DNA from 3 places in the Streptomyces sp. NPDC028331 genome. Region 3 is predicted to be linked to each of the others. Evidence: predicted binding sites of a transcription regulator. Region 3 holds the regulator's gene; each other region holds the start of a gene.

Region 1 (5,648 bases), on a different contig from region 3:
CAGGCCGCCGTCCACGTCCTCGGCCACCTCCGCCACCAGGTGCGCGCGGATCACGGCGCCGTCGGGTTCGTAGAGGTAGCGGCCGAGGGGGCGCACCGCCGGGTCGGGCAGGCCGCGCCCGCGCAGCACGCGCGGGCCGGGCAGGAGCGTGGCCCGTACCGCGCCCGGCCGTGTGCCGAACCACAGCACCGCCTCCTTCACGTCCCCGCCGTCCGAGATCCACTCGGCCTCCGCCTCGCCGGGCACGGCCTCGTGCGGGATGCCCGGCGCCACCTTCAGGGCGGCGTGCGGGGCCTTCAGCGCCGTGGCCACCGCCCAGGACAGCGGGGGCGAGTACGCCTCCGGGTCGAAGATGCGGCCGCGTCCTCCCCGCCGTGCGGGATCGACGAAGACGGCGTCGTACGAGGACACGTCCACCTCGGTGACGTCGGCCTCGCGGACCTCGATCAGGTCGGCGAGCCCCAGCGCGTCGGCGTTCGCGCGCGCCACGGCGGCCGTCAGCGGGTCGCGGTCCACGGCCAGGACGCGGAGGCCGGCCCGGGCGAACGCGATCGCGTCGCCGCCCACGCCGCAGCACAGGTCGGCGACGGTGGACACCCCGAGGGCCCGGAGCCGCCCGGCGCGGTGGGCGGCGACCGTGGCCCTGGTGGACTGTTCGACGCCGTTGGGGGTGAAGAACATCCGCTGGGCGTCGCCCGTGCCGAACTTCGCCGCCGCCCGCTCGCGCAGCCGTGCCTGCGCGAGAGCCGCGGAGACCAGCTCGGCCGGGTGCTCGCGGCGCAGCCGGGTGGCGACGGCCAGCTCCCGCGCCGGATCGGTGCCGCGCACCTCGTCCAGGAGGGCGCGGCCCTCGGGGGTGAGCAGGGAGGCGAAGGAGAGGTCGTTCACCCGGTCATTGTCGGCCAGTCGGTGGACGGCGTGCGCCCGGCCGCGGTGTCGGCCCGCCGTGGCCGCCGGGCGCTGGAAGGATCCGGCACCATGCGGCTCGTAGGACAAAATGACAAAGAGTGCGCAAAGTGCACCGATGTGCGTGCGTCGCGCTTGACCGGTCCCGGGTCGACGGTCGCGGCCCGGACGATCCCCAGGGCACGGCGGCTGCACGCACTGCTGGCGGGGATCCTGGCCGCCGCGGTCCTGGCCGGGACGGCCGGCTGCGCCCAGTCGGTCGACCCCATCGAACGGCTGGGCAAGAAGGCGGCGCAGAGGGTAAGCAGGTCGCACGGACCGCACGACGGGGCGTACCTCCACTGGGGGCTCAGCGCCCCGCTCGCGCCCGCGCCCTGGCCGGCCCGCCCCCTGCCGCGGCGCGCGGACCCGGACGACGAAGGGCTGCCGGAGGTCCTCGACCGCGTCCCGACCCTGGACAAGGTCGTGTTCCTCACCTACGACGAGGGCGCCGAGCGGGACCCCCGGTTCGCCGAGATGGTCCGAGAACTGCGGCTGCCGGTCAGCGTGTTCCTGGACGGCGCCGAAGGGCCGGGCTACGCGCGGGTGGCACGGCTGCGGGCGGCCGGGGCGACCATCCAGAACCCCACCCTGGACCACACGGGGCTGCGCGGCCGGCCCTACGCGGAGCAGCGCGCCCAGATCTGCGCCGGGCGGGACCGTCTGCGTACCCGCCTGGCCCGGCGCCCCCTTCTGCTGCGCCCGCCGTACGGCAGGTACGACCGCACGACCCTCCGGGCCGCGGCGGACTGCGGCGTCAAGGCCCTGATCCTGTGGCGCCCGACGCACGCCTACGGAAGGTACGCCGCCCCCCACCCGGGCGACATCCTCCGCCCCCACGAACCGGGCCGCCCGCTGGCCTCCCTGACCACGGAGACGAGCCGCATCCTGCGCCGCCTGCAGTCGAGGGGCTTCACGGTGGCCCGTCTGGAGGACTACCTCTGACCGGCGGCCCGTCCGGAGGACCACCTCTGACCGCCCGGTTCGAGGACGGGGCCGTCAGGCCGGTCCGGGAGTCCGGGGTGGAGTCCCGGGGGCGGCCACCCCACTTCCGGGTGAACGGCGAACCCGGGGGGACCCGACTCACCCCGGCGCGCGGGGTCGGCATTGGCACTCCGCTTGACCGAGTGCTAATCGCGGTCATAGTCTCGGCTCTGGCACTCGACACCAGAGAGTGCCAACAAAGCGACGGGCAGGTCCGGCACCCGCGACGACGGATCGACCTGGTCGCCACCTCAGACAGTTAACCCCGTGAGATCTCCGAAGGGGGAGGTCGGATCGTGACGACCGCCAGCTCCAAGGTTGCCATCAAGCCGCTCGAGGACCGCATCGTGGTCCAGCCGCTGGACGCCGAGCAGACCACGGCCTCTGGCCTGGTCATCCCGGACACCGCCAAGGAGAAGCCCCAGGAGGGCGTCGTCCTGGCCGTGGGCCCGGGCCGTTTCGAGGACGGCAACCGCCTTCCGCTCGACGTACAGGTCGGCGACGTCGTGCTCTACAGCAAGTACGGCGGCACCGAGGTGAAGTACAACAACGAGGAGTACCTCGTTCTCTCGGCCCGCGACGTGCTCGCGATCATCGAGAAGTAATTCACCGCATTCCTGCTGTGAGCTGCGCCCCTGGCCCCCGCGACCGATAAGAGAAGCCGGGCGCCCGGGGCGCAGTTTCGTTCATCCAGATTTCCGAGAGGGCTCCCGCTGCCATGGCGAAGATCCTGAAGTTCGACGAGGACGCCCGTCGCGCCCTCGAGCGCGGCGTCAACAAGCTGGCCGACACGGTCAAGGTGACCATCGGTCCCAAGGGCCGCAACGTCGTCATCGACAAGAAGTTCGGCGCCCCGACCATCACCAACGACGGCGTCACCATCGCCCGTGAGGTCGAGATCGAGGACCCGTACGAGAACCTCGGCGCCCAGCTGGTCAAGGAGGTGGCGACCAAGACCAACGACATCGCGGGTGACGGCACCACCACCGCCACCGTGCTCGCCCAGGCGCTGGTGCGCGAGGGTCTGCGGAACGTCGCCGCGGGTGCCTCCCCGGCCGCTCTGAAGAAGGGCATCGACGCCGCCGTCAAGGCCGTCTCCGACGACCTGCTGGCGACCGCCCGCCCGATCGACGAGAAGTCCGACATCGCCGCCGTGGCCGCGCTGTCCGCCCAGGACCAGCAGGTCGGCGAGCTGATCGCCGAGGCGATGGACAAGGTCGGCAAGGACGGTGTCATCACCGTCGAGGAGTCCAACACCTTCGGTCTGGAGCTGGACTTCACCGAGGGCATGGCCTTCGACAAGGGCTACCTGTCCCCGTACTTCGTGACCGACCAGGAGCGTATGGAGGCCGTCCTCGACGACCCGTACATCCTGATCAACCAGGGCAAGATCTCCGCCATCGCGGACCTGCTGCCGCTGCTGGAGAAGGTCATCCAGGCCGGCTCCTCCAAGCCGCTGCTGATCATCGCCGAGGACGTCGAGGGCGAGGCCCTGTCCACCCTGGTCGTCAACAAGATCCGCGGCACCTTCAACGCGGTCGCCGTCAAGGCCCCCGGCTTCGGTGACCGCCGCAAGGCGATGCTGCAGGACATGGCGGTCCTCACCGGCGCCACGGTCGTCTCCGAGGAGGTCGGCCTCAAGCTCGACCAGGTCGGCCTGGACGTGCTGGGCTCCGCCCGCCGCGTCACCGTCACCAAGGACGACACCACGATCGTCGACGGCGCCGGCAAGTCCGAGGACGTCGCGGGCCGCGTCGCCCAGATCAAGGCCGAGATCGAGATCACGGACTCCGACTGGGACCGCGAGAAGCTCCAGGAGCGCCTCGCGAAGCTGGCCGGCGGCGTGTGCGTGATCAAGGTCGGCGCCGCCACCGAGGTGGAGCTGAAGGAGAAGAAGCACCGTCTGGAGGACGCCATCTCCGCGACCCGCGCCGCGGTCGAGGAGGGCATCGTCTCCGGTGGTGGCTCCGCCCTCGTCCACGCCTCCAAGGTGCTGGCCGACGGCCTCGGCAAGGAGGGCGACGAGGCCACCGGTGTCGCCATCGTGCGCCGCGCGGTCGTCGAGCCGCTGCGCTGGATCGCCGAGAACGCGGGCCTGGAGGGCTACGTCATCGCCTCCAAGGTCGCCGAGCTGGAGAAGGGCAACGGCTACAACGCCGCCACCGGCGAGTACGGCGACCTGATCAAGGCCGGCGTCATCGACCCGGTCAAGGTCACCCGCTCCGCCCTGGAGAACGCCGCCTCCATCGCCTCCCTGCTTCTGACGACCGAGACCCTCGTCGTCGAGAAGAAGGAAGAGGAGGAGCCCGCCGCGGCCGGCCACGGCCACGGTCACGCGCACTGACGCACGTCCTGCGTAGCCGAAGGCCCGGCACCCCGAGAGGGGGTGCCGGGCCTTCCCGCTGTACCGGAGGGGCCTACTGCTCCAGCTCGTCCAGGGCGCCGAGCTGCTCCATCAGCCCGAGCTGGTCGTGCTGCCACCAGGTCTCGGCGATCTTGGCGTCCGCACCGAAGCGGAAGAGGGTCATCCCGGTCATGGTGACCTTCCTGCCGGTGGCGGGGATCCCCAGGAACTCGCCCTTGTGCGTGGCGTCCCAGGTCCACCGCGCACACACCCGGTCGCCCTGTTCGATCAGCTCGTGGACCGTGAAGGTGAAGTCGAAGGCGTCCCGCCACATCCGGTACTCGCGCCGGATGGCGTCCAGGCCGATGGTGTCCTGCGGGTTGACGGGGTCGTGGCTGTGGCAGCCCTCCGCGATCAGGTCGTTGAGCGGTGGCAGTTCGCCCGCCGTCGCCAGCGTGTCGAACAGGCGTCGTACCGCATCCGTGTACAACTGCTCGTCCCGCACCACCTCCAGATCGACGAAGGTGGGCATCTCGTCGCACAGGGCGACCATGTCACGGAAGACCTGGTCGGTCTCCGGAAGGTTGGAGTTCCGCATCGCCTCCTCGTAGGAGGGGAACTCCACGATCTCGATGAAGTGCGAGGCGTCGGACCGGTCCCTGCCGATCACGTCGTGGGTCGCCGTCCGCCTGCCCCTGGTCTTCTCGACCCATCTGTCCATGATCCGGTTCATCTCGTCGAACCGGCTGGTCTTGCAGTCGATGAGCTGCACGAATGTCATGACGCCGCCTCCGACCCCCTGGGTCCTGACGCAGATACGCCCCATTTTCCCACCCGAGGGGCGGCGTCACCCGTGCTACTGCGGCCCGTACTTCCGCCCCGTCCGCGAGCTGATCCCGCCCAGCAGCGCGCGCGGCGTCACCTTCACCACGCCCATCAGCACCTTGTACCGCGGGTCCGGGATCGACAGCGTCCTGCCGCGGGCCAGGTCGGCGAGCGCGGCGGCCACCAGCTTGTCCGCGTCCAGCCACATCCAGTTCGGGATGTTGTCCGTGCCCATCCCGGCCCGCTGGTGGAACTCGGTGCGCACGAAGCCCGGGCACAGCGCCATCAGCCGTACGCCCGACCCGGCCAGGTCCTTCGCCGCGCCCTGCGTGAACTGCACGACCCACGCCTTCGACGCCCCGTAGGTGCCGCGCGGCACGAACGCCGCCACCGAGGCCACGTTGACGATCCCGCCCCGACCGCGGGTGCGCATCGCCTCCGCCGCCGCGCTCGTCAGCCGCAGCACGGCCTCGCAGTGCACCTTGAGCATCCGCAGCTCGTCGGCCATCGGCACGTCGAGATAACGGCCCTTGTTGCCGAAGCCCGCGTT
Region 2 (5,648 bases), on a different contig from region 3:
CGTCCGGCCGCGCACGGTTCAGGCCACCTTCCGCTCCATGTACTCCGCGATCTCCGCCATCGGCGGCCTCTCCTCCGTGTCCACCGAGTACGTACGCGGCTCGAAGCCGTCCTCCCCCCGTTCGAACTGGGTGAGGGACGGGCGGATCAGATGGCCGCGGGCCAGCCGGAGCTGGGCCGTGCGGTAGATCGCGGCGGCCATGCGGCCGAGCGCCTGGCTGTCCTGGTGGCGGTGCTTGCGCACACCGACGTCGACCTGGGCCAGCGCGTCCAGCCCCACCAGGTGCAGCGCGTCCACCAGCATGCCCAGCTCGACGCCGTATCCGACCGGGAACGGCAGCCGTTCCAGCAGGGAGCGGCGGGCCGCGTACTCGCCGCCGAGCGGCTGGACGAAACCGGCGAGCTGCGGCCAGTGCATGTTGAGCAGCGGGCGCGCCATCATTTCCGTGACCCGGCCGCCCTGGCCCGTCCGTCGCCCGCCACCGTCCTCGTGCGGAGCACCTTCGGCGCGCTTCTCCTCATCAGCCGGGTCACCCTCGGCACCGCCGAGCGGCCGGTCGTACATCGCCTTCACCAGGTCCACGCCCGGGTCGGTGAGCAGCGGGCCCACGATCCCGGTCACGAAGTCGGACGAGAACTCCTTCAGGTCCGCGTCGACGAAGCAGACGATGTCGCCTCCGGTGACGAACAGGGAGCGCCACAGCACCTCGCCCTTGCCGGGCACGGCCGGTATGCGCGGCAGGATCGTGTCGCGGTGCACCACTCTCGCGCCGGCCGCGGCGGCGACCTGGGACGTGCGGTCGGTGGAGCCGGAGTCGACGACGACGATCTCGTCGACCAGTGGAACCCGTCGCACGAGGTCGTGCCGGATGACGGAGACGATCTCGCCGACCGTCTCCTCCTCGTTGAGCGCGGGCAGCACGACGCTGACCGAGGAGCCCGAGGCCCGTTTGGCGGCCATGATCTGGTGGAGCGGGCGGTCGGTGACGGACCAGGAGCGGGTGCTCAGCCAGCGCTCGACTTCTTCCAGCACGGTCTGCTGCTCCTCACATCGATAGCGGGGTGGGGGTGAGTCGGGGACGGTCGAACGGTCTCTCTTGTGATCCATCTCGCGGTTCGGACGACTATCTCAACTCTCCCGGCCGTCGGTTACAGTCTTGAACAACGCCGGTGACCATCGCATGTCGGGGTCCGCCCCGCCCGCGCCGGCGAGACAACCACATACAGCTCATCCAGAGGGGCAGAGGGACACGGCCCGATGAAGCCCCGGCAACCCTCCAGTCGGCTCTCGTAGATCGCTGTCGATCGTCTTCGCGAGGCTCCCGGCTAGGGAAGGTGCCAATTCCGTCTCACGGCGAGATGCGTCGTGGGGAAGATGAGGAGAAAGGGCCTCGCCTGACATGGCTGTGCAGACAGTTGCAAGCACCACCGACTCCGTGAACCTCGGCCCCGCCGCGGCCCTGTCCTGCCGCGAGTGCGGACACCGGGTGCCGCTCGGCCCGGTCTTCGCGTGCGAGGAGTGTTTCGGCCCGCTGGAGGTCGCCTACGACTTCTCGGGCTACGACACCGAGGAGCTGCGGAAGCGGATCGAGGCGGGCCCCGCGAACATCTGGCGCTACGCGCCGCTGCTGCCGGTCCCGGCCGACGTCGCCGACAAGCCGAACCTCAACCCGGGCTGGACCAAGCTCGTCAAGGCCGACAACCTGGCGCGCGAGCTGGGCGTCACCGGCGGGTTGTATGTGAAGGACGACTCCGGTAACCCGACGCACTCCTTCAAGGACCGCGTGGTCGCCCAGGCGCTGGAGGCGGCGCGCGTCTTCGGGTTCACCACCCTGTCGTGCTCCTCCACCGGCAACCTCGCGGGCGCGGTCGGCGCCGCGGCGGCCCGGGCCGGCTTCCGCTCCTGCGTGTTCATCCCGCACGACCTGGAGCAGGGCAAGGTCGTCATGGCCGCGATCTACGGCGGCGAGCTGGTCGGCATCGAGGGCAACTACGACGACGTGAACCGCTTCTGCTCCGAGCTGATCGGCGACCCGGCCGGCGAGGGCTGGGGCTTCGTCAACGTCAACCTGCGGCCGTACTACGCGGAGGGCTCCAAGACCCTGGCGTACGAGATCGCGGAGCAGCTCGGCTGGGAGCTGCCGGACCAGATCGTGGTGCCGATCGCCTCGGGCTCGCAGCTCACGAAGATCGACAAGGGGCTGCAGGAGCTGATCAAGCTCGGGCTCGTCGAGGACAAGCCGTACAAGATCTTCGGCGCCCAGGCCGAGGGCTGCTCGCCGGTGTCGACGGCGTACAAGGCGGGCCACGACGTCGTCCGGCCGCAGAAGCCGGACACCATCGCCAAGTCGCTGGCGATCGGCAACCCCGCCGACGGCCCCTACGTCCTGGACATCGCCCGCCGTACGGGCGGCGCCGTGGAGGACGTGACGGACGAGCAGATCGTCGACGCCATCAAGCTGCTGGCGCGGACCGAGGGCATCTTCGCCGAGACGGCGGGCGGCGTGACGGTGGGCGTCACGCGCAAGCTGATCGAGAACGGCGTCCTCGACCCGGCGAAGACGACGGTCGTCCTCAACACCGGGGACGGCCTGAAGACGCTGGACGCGGTGGCCGACACGGGGCTGACCGCGACGATCCGTCCTACCCTCGAGTCCTTCCGCGAGGCCGGTCTCGTCTGACCTCCGCCCGCCACAACCCACCAGCCGTACCCCGACCGGAGGTCATCCCCCGATGAGCGTCACCGTCCGCATCCCCACCATCCTGCGCACCTACACCGGCGGCCAGGCCGAGGTCACCGCCGAGGGCGCGACCCTCGCCGAGGTCATCGAGGACCTGGAGAAGAACCACACCGGCATCGCCGCCCGGGTCCTGGACGACCAGGGCAAGCTGCGCCGCTTCGTCAACGTCTACGTGAACGACGACGACGTCCGCTTCGAGCAGGGCCTTCAGACCGCCACCCCGGACGGCGCGGGCGTCTCCATCATCCCCGCGGTGGCGGGCGGCTGACGGTCCTTCGGAGGCACGTACCTTACCGTCGGTAACGCACGTCACTCACTGTTCATCGAATTGCCCTCTCCGTGAGAGAAACGGAGGGGGCAATTCTGCATGGTTGAACGGGGTAGAGTTGGGGAACGCGCTCCCGGACTCCCCTTCCGGAACCGCGATCACCTGCCGCACGCCCGATGAGAAGTAGCCAAAGTGTGCAGGGCTTTTGAGCCATTCATTCCTTTTGCCGGGCCCGACTTGCCCTGCATTCAGGTGAATTCTCCGTACATTCCCGACCGGTCGTGCCCCGAATTCTCGTCCGATTGACCTGTTGCAGACGGCAGTTGGACAGATACATTCAGCCGCGGTCGACGCGTTCCGGCGCACGCCCCCAACCGTTGGGGGGTGAGGTCTGACCCGGATCCGCGAAGTGTGGATCTGTGCAAGGGCCAGTAATAGGGGAGTTAGGCATGGCTCAGGGCACCGTCAAGTGGTTCAACGCGGAGAAGGGGTACGGCTTCATCGCGGTCGACGGTGGTGCGGACGTCTTCGTCCACTACAGCGCGATCCAGATGGACGGCTACCGCACCCTGGAAGAGGGCCAGCGGGTCGAGTTCGAGATCTCGCAGGGTCAGAAGGGCCCGCAGGCGGACATGGTCCGCGTGACCGCCTGATACAACGCGCCGACGACTGAACTGTTCGACGTGTCGAGGGGCTCGTATCCCGTCCGGGGTACGGGCCCCTCGGTCGTGTCCGGGGTGCGGGCCCTCGGCCGTGTCCGGCCACGGCTCCTCCAGGGGGCGCGCAGCGGCGTCCACCTGCGGATCATGCTCCCGAGTTCACCCTCCGATACCCCGGAGCGGCTTGCACTCGGCAGGGGCGAGTGCTAATCATTGGCGTTAGCACTCTGAAGGTGAGAGTGACAACAGATGGACCGGGTCGGTGAGGCCGCGGGCCGGGTGGGGCAAGGAACCTCCGGCCGGGGCCGTCCGTCGCGGGCGCGGGCGCGGTCCGAAGTAATCACCCCCAGTCCTGGAGGGACCACTTCACATGGCCAAGATCATCGCGTTCGACGAGGAGGCGCGGCGCGGCCTCGAGCGCGGCATGAACCAGCTCGCGGACGCCGTCAAGGTGACCCTCGGCCCCAAGGGCCGCAACGTCGTCCTCGAGAAGAAGTGGGGCGCCCCCACGATCACCAACGACGGTGTCTCCATCGCCAAGGAGATCGAGCTCGAGGACCCGTACGAGAAGATCGGCGCCGAGCTGGTCAAGGAAGTCGCCAAGAAGACGGACGACGTCGCCGGTGACGGTACGACCACGGCGACCGTGCTCGCCCAGGCGCTGGTCCGCGAGGGCCTGCGCAACGTGGCCGCCGGTGCCAACCCGATGGCCCTGAAGCGCGGTATCGAGAAGGCCGTCGAGGCCGTCTCCGCCTCGCTGCTCGAGCAGGCCAAGGACGTCGAGACCAAGGAGCAGATCGCCTCCACGGCCTCCATCTCCGCCGCCGACACCCAGATCGGCGAGCTGATCGCCGAGGCCATGGACAAGGTCGGCAAGGAAGGCGTCATCACCGTCGAGGAGTCGCAGACCTTCGGTCTGGAGCTCGAGCTCACCGAGGGTATGCGCTTCGACAAGGGCTACATCTCGGCGTACTTCGCCACCGACATGGAGCGTATGGAGGCCGTCCTCGACGACCCGTACATCCTGATCGCCAACTCCAAGATCTCCTCGGTCAAGGACCTGCTCCCGCTGCTGGAGAAGGTCATGCAGTCGGGCAAGCCGCTGCTGATCATCGCCGAGGACGTCGAGGGCGAGGCCCTGTCGACCCTGGTCGTCAACAAGATCCGCGGCACCTTCAAGTCCGTCGCCGTCAAGGCCCCGGGCTTCGGCGACCGCCGCAAGGCCATGCTCGGCGACATCGCCATCCTCACGGGCGGCGAGGTCATCTCCGAGGAGGTCGGCCTCAAGCTGGAGAACGCGACCCTGGACCTCCTGGGCCGCGCCCGCAAGGTCGTCATCACCAAGGACGAGACCACCATCGTCGACGGTGCCGGCTCCGCCGACCAGGTCTCCGGCCGCGTCAACCAGATCCGCGCCGAGATCGAGAACAGCGACTCCGACTACGACCGCGAGAAGCTGCAGGAGCGCCTGGCGAAGCTGGCCGGCGGCGTGGCCGTCATCAAGGCCGGTGCCGCCACCGAGGTGGAGCTCAAGGAGCGCAAGCACCGCATCGAGGACGCGGTCCGCAACGCGAAGGCGGCCGTCGAGGAGGGCATCGTCGCCGGTGGTGGCGTGGCCCTGGTCCAGGCGGCGCAGAACTCCTTCGAGAAGCTGGACCTCGAGGGCGACGAGGCCGTCGGCGCCGAGATCGTCCGCAAGGCCCTGACCGCCCCGCTGACCCAGATCGCCGTCAACGCCGGCCTCGAGGGCGGCGTCGTGGTGGAGAAGGTCCGCAACCTCACCCCGGGCCACGGCCTGAACGCCGCGACCGGTGAGTACGTGGACATGATCGCCGAGGGCATCATCGACCCGGCGAAGGTGACCCGTTCCGCGCTGCAGAACGCCGCCTCCATCGCCGCGCTGTTCCTCACCACCGAGGCCGTCATCGCCGACAAGCCGGAGAAGGCCGCCGCGCCCGCCGGTGGCGGCATGCCGGGTGGT
Region 3 (5,648 bases):
GTGGCCTCGTCGCCCAGCTCGCCGAGCACTTCGGCCATCATCGCGCGGTCCTGCAGGGCGATGCCCGCGGAGCCGGTGGCCGGGCTGAACTTCTCGTAGGGGCCGTCCACCGCGCCCGACTGGGGCTTGAGGCCGAGGACGTCGGCGTAGAAGCGGTAGCAGGCGGCGAAGTCCGAGACCAGCAGTCGTACTTGGGCGAGTTCCATGGCGTTCCCCCGGTGGCTCGATGGATCCGTGGCGTCAGGACCAGCGGCCCGTGCGGCCGAGCAGCAGCGCGGCCGCCGCGGTACCGGCGGTCGAGGTACGCAGGACACTACGCCCGAGGACGTACGTCTTCGCGCCCGCCTCCCGGAACAGCGTCAACTCCTCCGGTGAGATGCCCCCTTCGGGGCCGACGACCAGCACGATCGCGCCCTCGGTGGGGAGTTCGGCGGTGGCCAGCGGCTCGCTGCCGTACTCGAAGTCGGAGTGCAGGATCGCGGCGAAGTCGGCTTCGGCCAGAAGTGCGGCAACCTGCTTGGTGGTCGCCGCGTCCGCGACCTCCGGGAAGCGCAGCCGGCGCGACTGCTTGCCCGCCTCGCGGGCGGTGGCCCGCCACTTGCCGAGCGCCTTCTGCCCGCGGTCCCCCTTCCACTGGGTGATGCACCTGGAGGCCTGCCAGGGGACGATCGCGTCGACGCCGACCTCGGTCATGGTCTCCACGGCCAGTTCACCGCGGTCGCCCTTGGGGAGGGCCTGGACGACGGTGATGCGGGGAGACTCCACGGGCTCCTCGTGGGACTCCAGATCCGTGATCACCAAGCGGTCCTTGCCCTCGGCGGCCTTCACCACGCCCTCGATCCACCAGCCGCGTCCGTCGGTGAGGACGACGTCCTCACCGGGCCGCAGCCGCTTCACCGAGACGGCGTGCCGCCCCTCGGGGCCGTCGAGCACGAACTCCGGGCCGATGACGTCGCGTCGCTCGATGACGAACACAGGTGCGTTCATCGCTCGGCACCTCCCGTCGACAACGCTGTCGCCGCCTCCTGAAGCTCCGCGGCCAGCACCTCCACCAGCCGCCCGGCGGGCAGGTCCCGCGCCAGGCGGTGCCCCTGCCCCGCCCACAGCGCCATGCCCTGGGCGTCACCGGCCTTGGCGGCCGCCTTGCGCAGAGGGGAGGTGAGGTGGTGGATCTCGGGGTACGCGGCGGGCGCGTACGGGCCGTGCTCACGCATGAACCGGTTGACCAGGCCGCGCGCCGGGCGCCCGGAGAACGCGCGGGTCAGCTCCGTGCGGACGAAGTGGGGGTCGGTCAGCGCCTGCTTGTGCAGGGGGTGGGCGCCGGACTCGGGGGTGGCGAGGAACGCGGTGCCGAGCTGGGCGGCGCTCGCGCCCGCGGCCAGGACGGCGGCGATCTGGCTGCCGCGCATGATGCCGCCCGCGGCGACGATCGGGATGGTGACGGTCTCGCGGACCTGGGCGATGAGCGAGAGCAGTCCGACGCCGCAGCCGTCGTCCTCCCGGCTGTTCCGGTGGGCGCCCTGGTGGCCGCCGGCCTCGATGCCCTGCGCGATCACCGCGTCGGCGCCCGCCTCCTGCACGGCGAGGGCCTCCTCGGCGGTGGTCGCGGTGACCAGGGTGAGGGTTCCCAGGCGGCGCAGGGAGTCCAGGACGTCCGGGGCCGGGACGCCGAAGTGGAAGGAGACCACCGGGACCGGGTCGTCGAGGAGCACGGCCAGTTTGGCGTCGTAGCCGTCGTCACGGCCGCTGTCGCGGTCGCCCAGCTCGGTCTCGTACCAGGTGGCCTCGCCGGCGAGCTGGTTGGCGTAGACCTCGACGGCGGCCGGGTCGGCATGGTCGGGCTGGGGCATGAAGACGTTCACGCCGAAGGGGCGGTGGGTCAGCCCGCGGAGCTGCTTGATCTCCTGGTACATCCCGTCGGCGGTCTTGTACCCGGCGGCGAGGAACCCCAGGCCTCCGGCCTCGGACACGGCGGCGGCGAGCTGCGGCACGGAGGCGCCGCCGGCCATGGGGGCCTGCACGATCGGGTGCGGGAGGAGATCGGTCAGGGAGGACATGACGGCATGTTGTCACGTCCTTTGAACAAGTCCGAAACCGGCCGTCCCGTGGCATACGCCAGGGGAATGAGTGCAGTACGGAGGCGGCGAAGGCCGGCGGATCCAGCCCCTCCGGGGGTCGAGCGGGCGGTGGCACCGACACCGGGCACCTCTCCGCCCCACCCCCGGGTGGCCACGGGCTCAGCGCCCGTTGAACGCGTCCTTCAGCCTGGAGAACAACCCCTGCTGCCCGGGCTGGAACTGCCCCTGCGGGCGTTCCTCGCCGCGCAGCTTGGCCAGTTCGCGCAGCAGCCGCTCCTGCTCCGGGTCCAGCTTGGTCGGCGTCTGGACCTCGACGTGGACGATCAGGTCGCCCCGGCCGCCGCCACGCAGATGCGTGACACCGCGGTTGTGCAGCGGGATCGACTGACCGGACTGCGTGCCGGGACGGATGTCGACCTCCTCCAGGCCGTCCAGCGTCTCCAGCGGCACCTTCGTGCCGAGGGCCGCCGCCGTCATCGGGATGGTGACCGTGCAGTGCAGGTCGTCGCCGCGGCGCTGGAAGGTCGGGTGCGGCAGCTCGTGGATCTCGACGTACAGGTCGCCGGCCGGACCACCGCCGGGGCCGACCTCGCCCTCGCCCGCGAGCTGGATGCGCGTGCCGTTGTCGACACCGGCCGGGATCTTGACCGTGAGCGTCCGGCGCGAGCGCACCCGCCCGTCGCCCGCGCACTCCGGGCACGGGTTCGGGACGATCGTGCCGAAGCCCTGGCACTGCGGGCACGGCCGGGACGTCATGACCTGGCCCAGGAAGGACCGCGTGACCTGGGAGACCTCACCGCGGCCACGGCACATGTCGCACGTCTGCGCCGACGTGCCGGGCGCCGCGCCCTCGCCGTTGCAGGTGTTGCAGACGACGGCCGTGTCGACCTGGATGTCCTTCGTCGTGCCGAAGGCCGCCTCGTCCAGCTCCACCTCGAGCCGGATCATCGCGTCCTGGCCCCGGCGGGTGCGCGAGCGCGGGCCGCGCTGCGACGCCGTGCCGAAGAACGCGTCCATGATGTCGGAGAAGTTCCCGAAGCCGCCCGCGCCGAAGCCGCCCGCGCCGGCGCCGCCCGACTGGGACAGCGGGTCGCCGCCGAGGTCGTAGACCTGCTTCTTCTGCGGGTCCGACAGCACCTCGTACGCGGCGTTGATCTCCTTGAACCGCTCCTGCGTCTTGGGATCGGGGTTGACGTCCGGGTGCAGCTCGCGGGCGAGCCGGCGGAACGCCTTCTTGATCTCTTCCTGCGACGCGTCGCGGCGCACGCCGAGTACGGCGTAGTAGTCCGTGGCCACTTACGACTCCGCCAGGATCTGTCCGACGTACCGTGCCACCGCTCGTACCGCTCCCATCGTTCCGGGGTAATCCATGCGGGTCGGTCCGACCACGCCGAGTTTCGCTACTGCCTCGCCGCCCGAACCGTAGCCCACGGAGACGATGGACGTGGAGTTGAGTCCTTCGTGCGCGTTCTCATGGCCGATACGCACCCGCATGGCCGGATCCTTCGCCTCACCCAGCAGTTTGAGGAGCACCACCTGCTCCTCCAGCGCCTCCAGGACGGGGCGGATGGTGAGGGGGAAGTCGTGCGCGAAGCGGGTGAGGTTCGCGGTGCCGCCGATCATCAGCCGCTCCTCGGTCTCCTCCACGAGCGTCTCGAGGAGCGTGGAGAGCACCGTGGAGACGGTGCTCCGGTCCTCCGGCTCCTCGAACGCCTCGGGTAGATCCTGCACGAGTTGCGGGACGTCCGCGAAGCGGCGGCCGGCGACCCTGCTGTTGAGCCGCGCGCGCAGGTCCGCGAGCGACGTCTCACCGAACGGCGCCGGGCAGTCGATCATGCGCTGCTCGACCCGGCCGGTGTCCGTGATCAGCACGAGCATCACACGCGCGGGTGCCATCGACAGCAGCTCCACATGACGCACGGTCGAACGCGTCAGCGACGGGTACTGCACCACGGCGACCTGCCGCGTGAGCTGCGCGAGCAGCCGCACCGTGCGCGCCACCACGTCGTCGAGGTCGACGGCGCCCTCCAGGAAGTTCTGGATGGCGCGCCGCTCGGGCAGGCTCATCGGCTTGACGCCCGCGAGCTTGTCGACGAAGAGGCGGTAGCCCTTGTCCGTGGGAATGCGTCCGGCGCTGGTGTGCGGCTGGGCGATGTACCCCTCCTCCTCCAGCGCGGCCATGTCGTTGCGGACGGTGGCCGGGGAGACGCCGAGGTTGTGCCGCTCGGTGAGGGCCTTGGAACCCACCGGCTCTTCGGTGCCGACGTAGTCCTGGACGATGGCGCGCAGCACCTCGAGCCTGCGTTCACTGAGCATCGCGCACACCTCCAGCGGTCGTGTCCCCTAGGCGCTTCCCCTGGCACTCTTCGCTTGCGAGTGCCAGCATTCCCCGGCCAGTGTACGGCTGTCGGGTACACACCCGGCAAGGGCGGGGCGCGGTGCCGTACCGGGGTGTACCGACCTGTACCGGCCTGTCCTGCCGCATCGGGCGCCTGCGGATAGCGTCGCCGTATGACGGTGTTGTGGGAAGGGTCGGGGTGGGAGGCGCTCGGGGCGCGTGCGGGGCGGACCAGGCTGCCGGTCTGGGACTGCACGGCCGGGCTGGTCGTGGGCGACGACGCGGCGCTGCTGGTCGACGCCGGGTCGAGCCTGGCCGAGGGTGTGCGGTTGCGCGGCGCGGCGGAGCGGCTGCTCGAGCCGCTCGGCGGGGAACGGCGTGTGACGCATCTCGCGCTGACCCATCCCCATTTCGACCATGTCTTCGGGGCGGCGGCGTTCGCGGGCGCGGAGGTGTTCGGGGCGGTGGGCATCGACGGGGTGCTGGCCTACGGGCGGGGGGAACTGGTCGCGGACGCGGTGCGCAACGGTCTGGATCCGGCTCGGGCCACCGAGGCGGCGGACGCGCTGGTCCGCACGCGCCACCTGGTCTCGGGCGAGTGGACGCTGGACCTGGGAGGGGTGCAGGTGCTGCTGGCGAACGTGGGGCCGGGCCACACGGCCCACGATCTTGTGGTGTTCGTGCCCGGGGACCCCGGGGAGCCGGAAGTGGTGTTCTGCGGGGACCTGGTGGAGGAGTCCGGCGAGCCGCAGGCGGGCCCGGACGCGATCCCCTCGCACTGGCCTGCGGCTCTGGACCGGCTGCTGGAGCTGGGCGGGGAGAACGCGGTGTACGTGCCGGGGCACGGGGCGGTGGTGGACGCGGGGTTCGTACGGGCGCAGCGGGACGAGCTGGCGGCGCGTTTCGGCGTGTCGTAGCGAATCCCGGCGTGTCGTGGGACCTCGCGGTCGCCTTCTCCTATCGTCATCCGAATGCGCCAGTACTCTCCGGACCTGACCCCGCCGTGGAAGAAGCCGAAGCCCGTCCCGGAGGTCCCGGCGGACCCCGGTCTGGTGGTGGAGGAGCCGCGTACGGGCTTCTGCGGTGCGGTGATCCGCTGCGAGGCGGGCACGGTGACGCTGGAGGACCGCTTCGGGAAGCACCGGGTGTTCCCGCTGGAACCGGGGGGCTTCCTGCTGGAGGGCCGGACGGTGACCCTGGTGCGTCCCAAGGCCGCCGTGCAGCGCCCGACC

Evidence for each region. The regulator HrcA, encoded in region 3, represses chaperone genes, less so after heat shock. The targets are predictions, from matches to a motif close to TTNGCACTCNGNNNNNCNGAGTGCNAA.
Region 1: a site for HrcA is predicted at 2,053-2,079, ahead of groES (co-chaperone GroES). Genes of this name have one in related genera too.
Region 2: a site for HrcA is predicted at 3,851-3,877, ahead of groL (chaperonin GroEL). Genes of this name have one in related genera too.

Annotation. Positions count from the first base shown of each region.
Region 1 covers NZ_JBVHTR010000001.1:282,397-288,044, forward strand. Annotated here, with positions in the region: gene ACZ4SW_RS01430 (class I SAM-dependent methyltransferase) at 1-888, opposite strand, end outside; gene ACZ4SW_RS01435 (polysaccharide deacetylase family protein) at 1,042-1,890, shown strand; gene groES (co-chaperone GroES) at 2,226-2,534, shown strand; gene groL (chaperonin GroEL) at 2,648-4,273, shown strand; gene ACZ4SW_RS01450 (ester cyclase) at 4,347-5,054, opposite strand; gene ACZ4SW_RS01455 (SDR family NAD(P)-dependent oxidoreductase) at 5,130-5,648, opposite strand, start outside.
Region 2 covers NZ_JBVHTR010000016.1:130,656-136,303, forward strand. Annotated here, with positions in the region: gene ACZ4SW_RS23695 (glucosyl-3-phosphoglycerate synthase) at 19-1,032, opposite strand; SAM riboswitch class I at 1,225-1,381, shown strand; gene thrC (threonine synthase) at 1,400-2,680, shown strand; gene ACZ4SW_RS23705 (MoaD/ThiS family protein) at 2,733-3,008, shown strand; gene ACZ4SW_RS23710 (cold-shock protein) at 3,458-3,661, shown strand; gene groL (chaperonin GroEL) at 4,038-5,648, shown strand, end outside.
Region 3 covers NZ_JBVHTR010000003.1:267,762-273,409, reverse strand. Annotated here, with positions in the region: gene ACZ4SW_RS05320 (VOC family protein) at 1-206, opposite strand, end outside; gene ACZ4SW_RS05315 (16S rRNA (uracil(1498)-N(3))-methyltransferase) at 241-987, opposite strand; gene ACZ4SW_RS05310 (nitronate monooxygenase) at 984-2,057, opposite strand; gene dnaJ (molecular chaperone DnaJ) at 2,238-3,374, opposite strand; gene hrcA (heat-inducible transcriptional repressor HrcA) at 3,375-4,394, opposite strand; gene ACZ4SW_RS05295 (MBL fold metallo-hydrolase) at 4,590-5,333, shown strand; gene ACZ4SW_RS05290 (DUF3097 domain-containing protein) at 5,388-5,648, shown strand, end outside.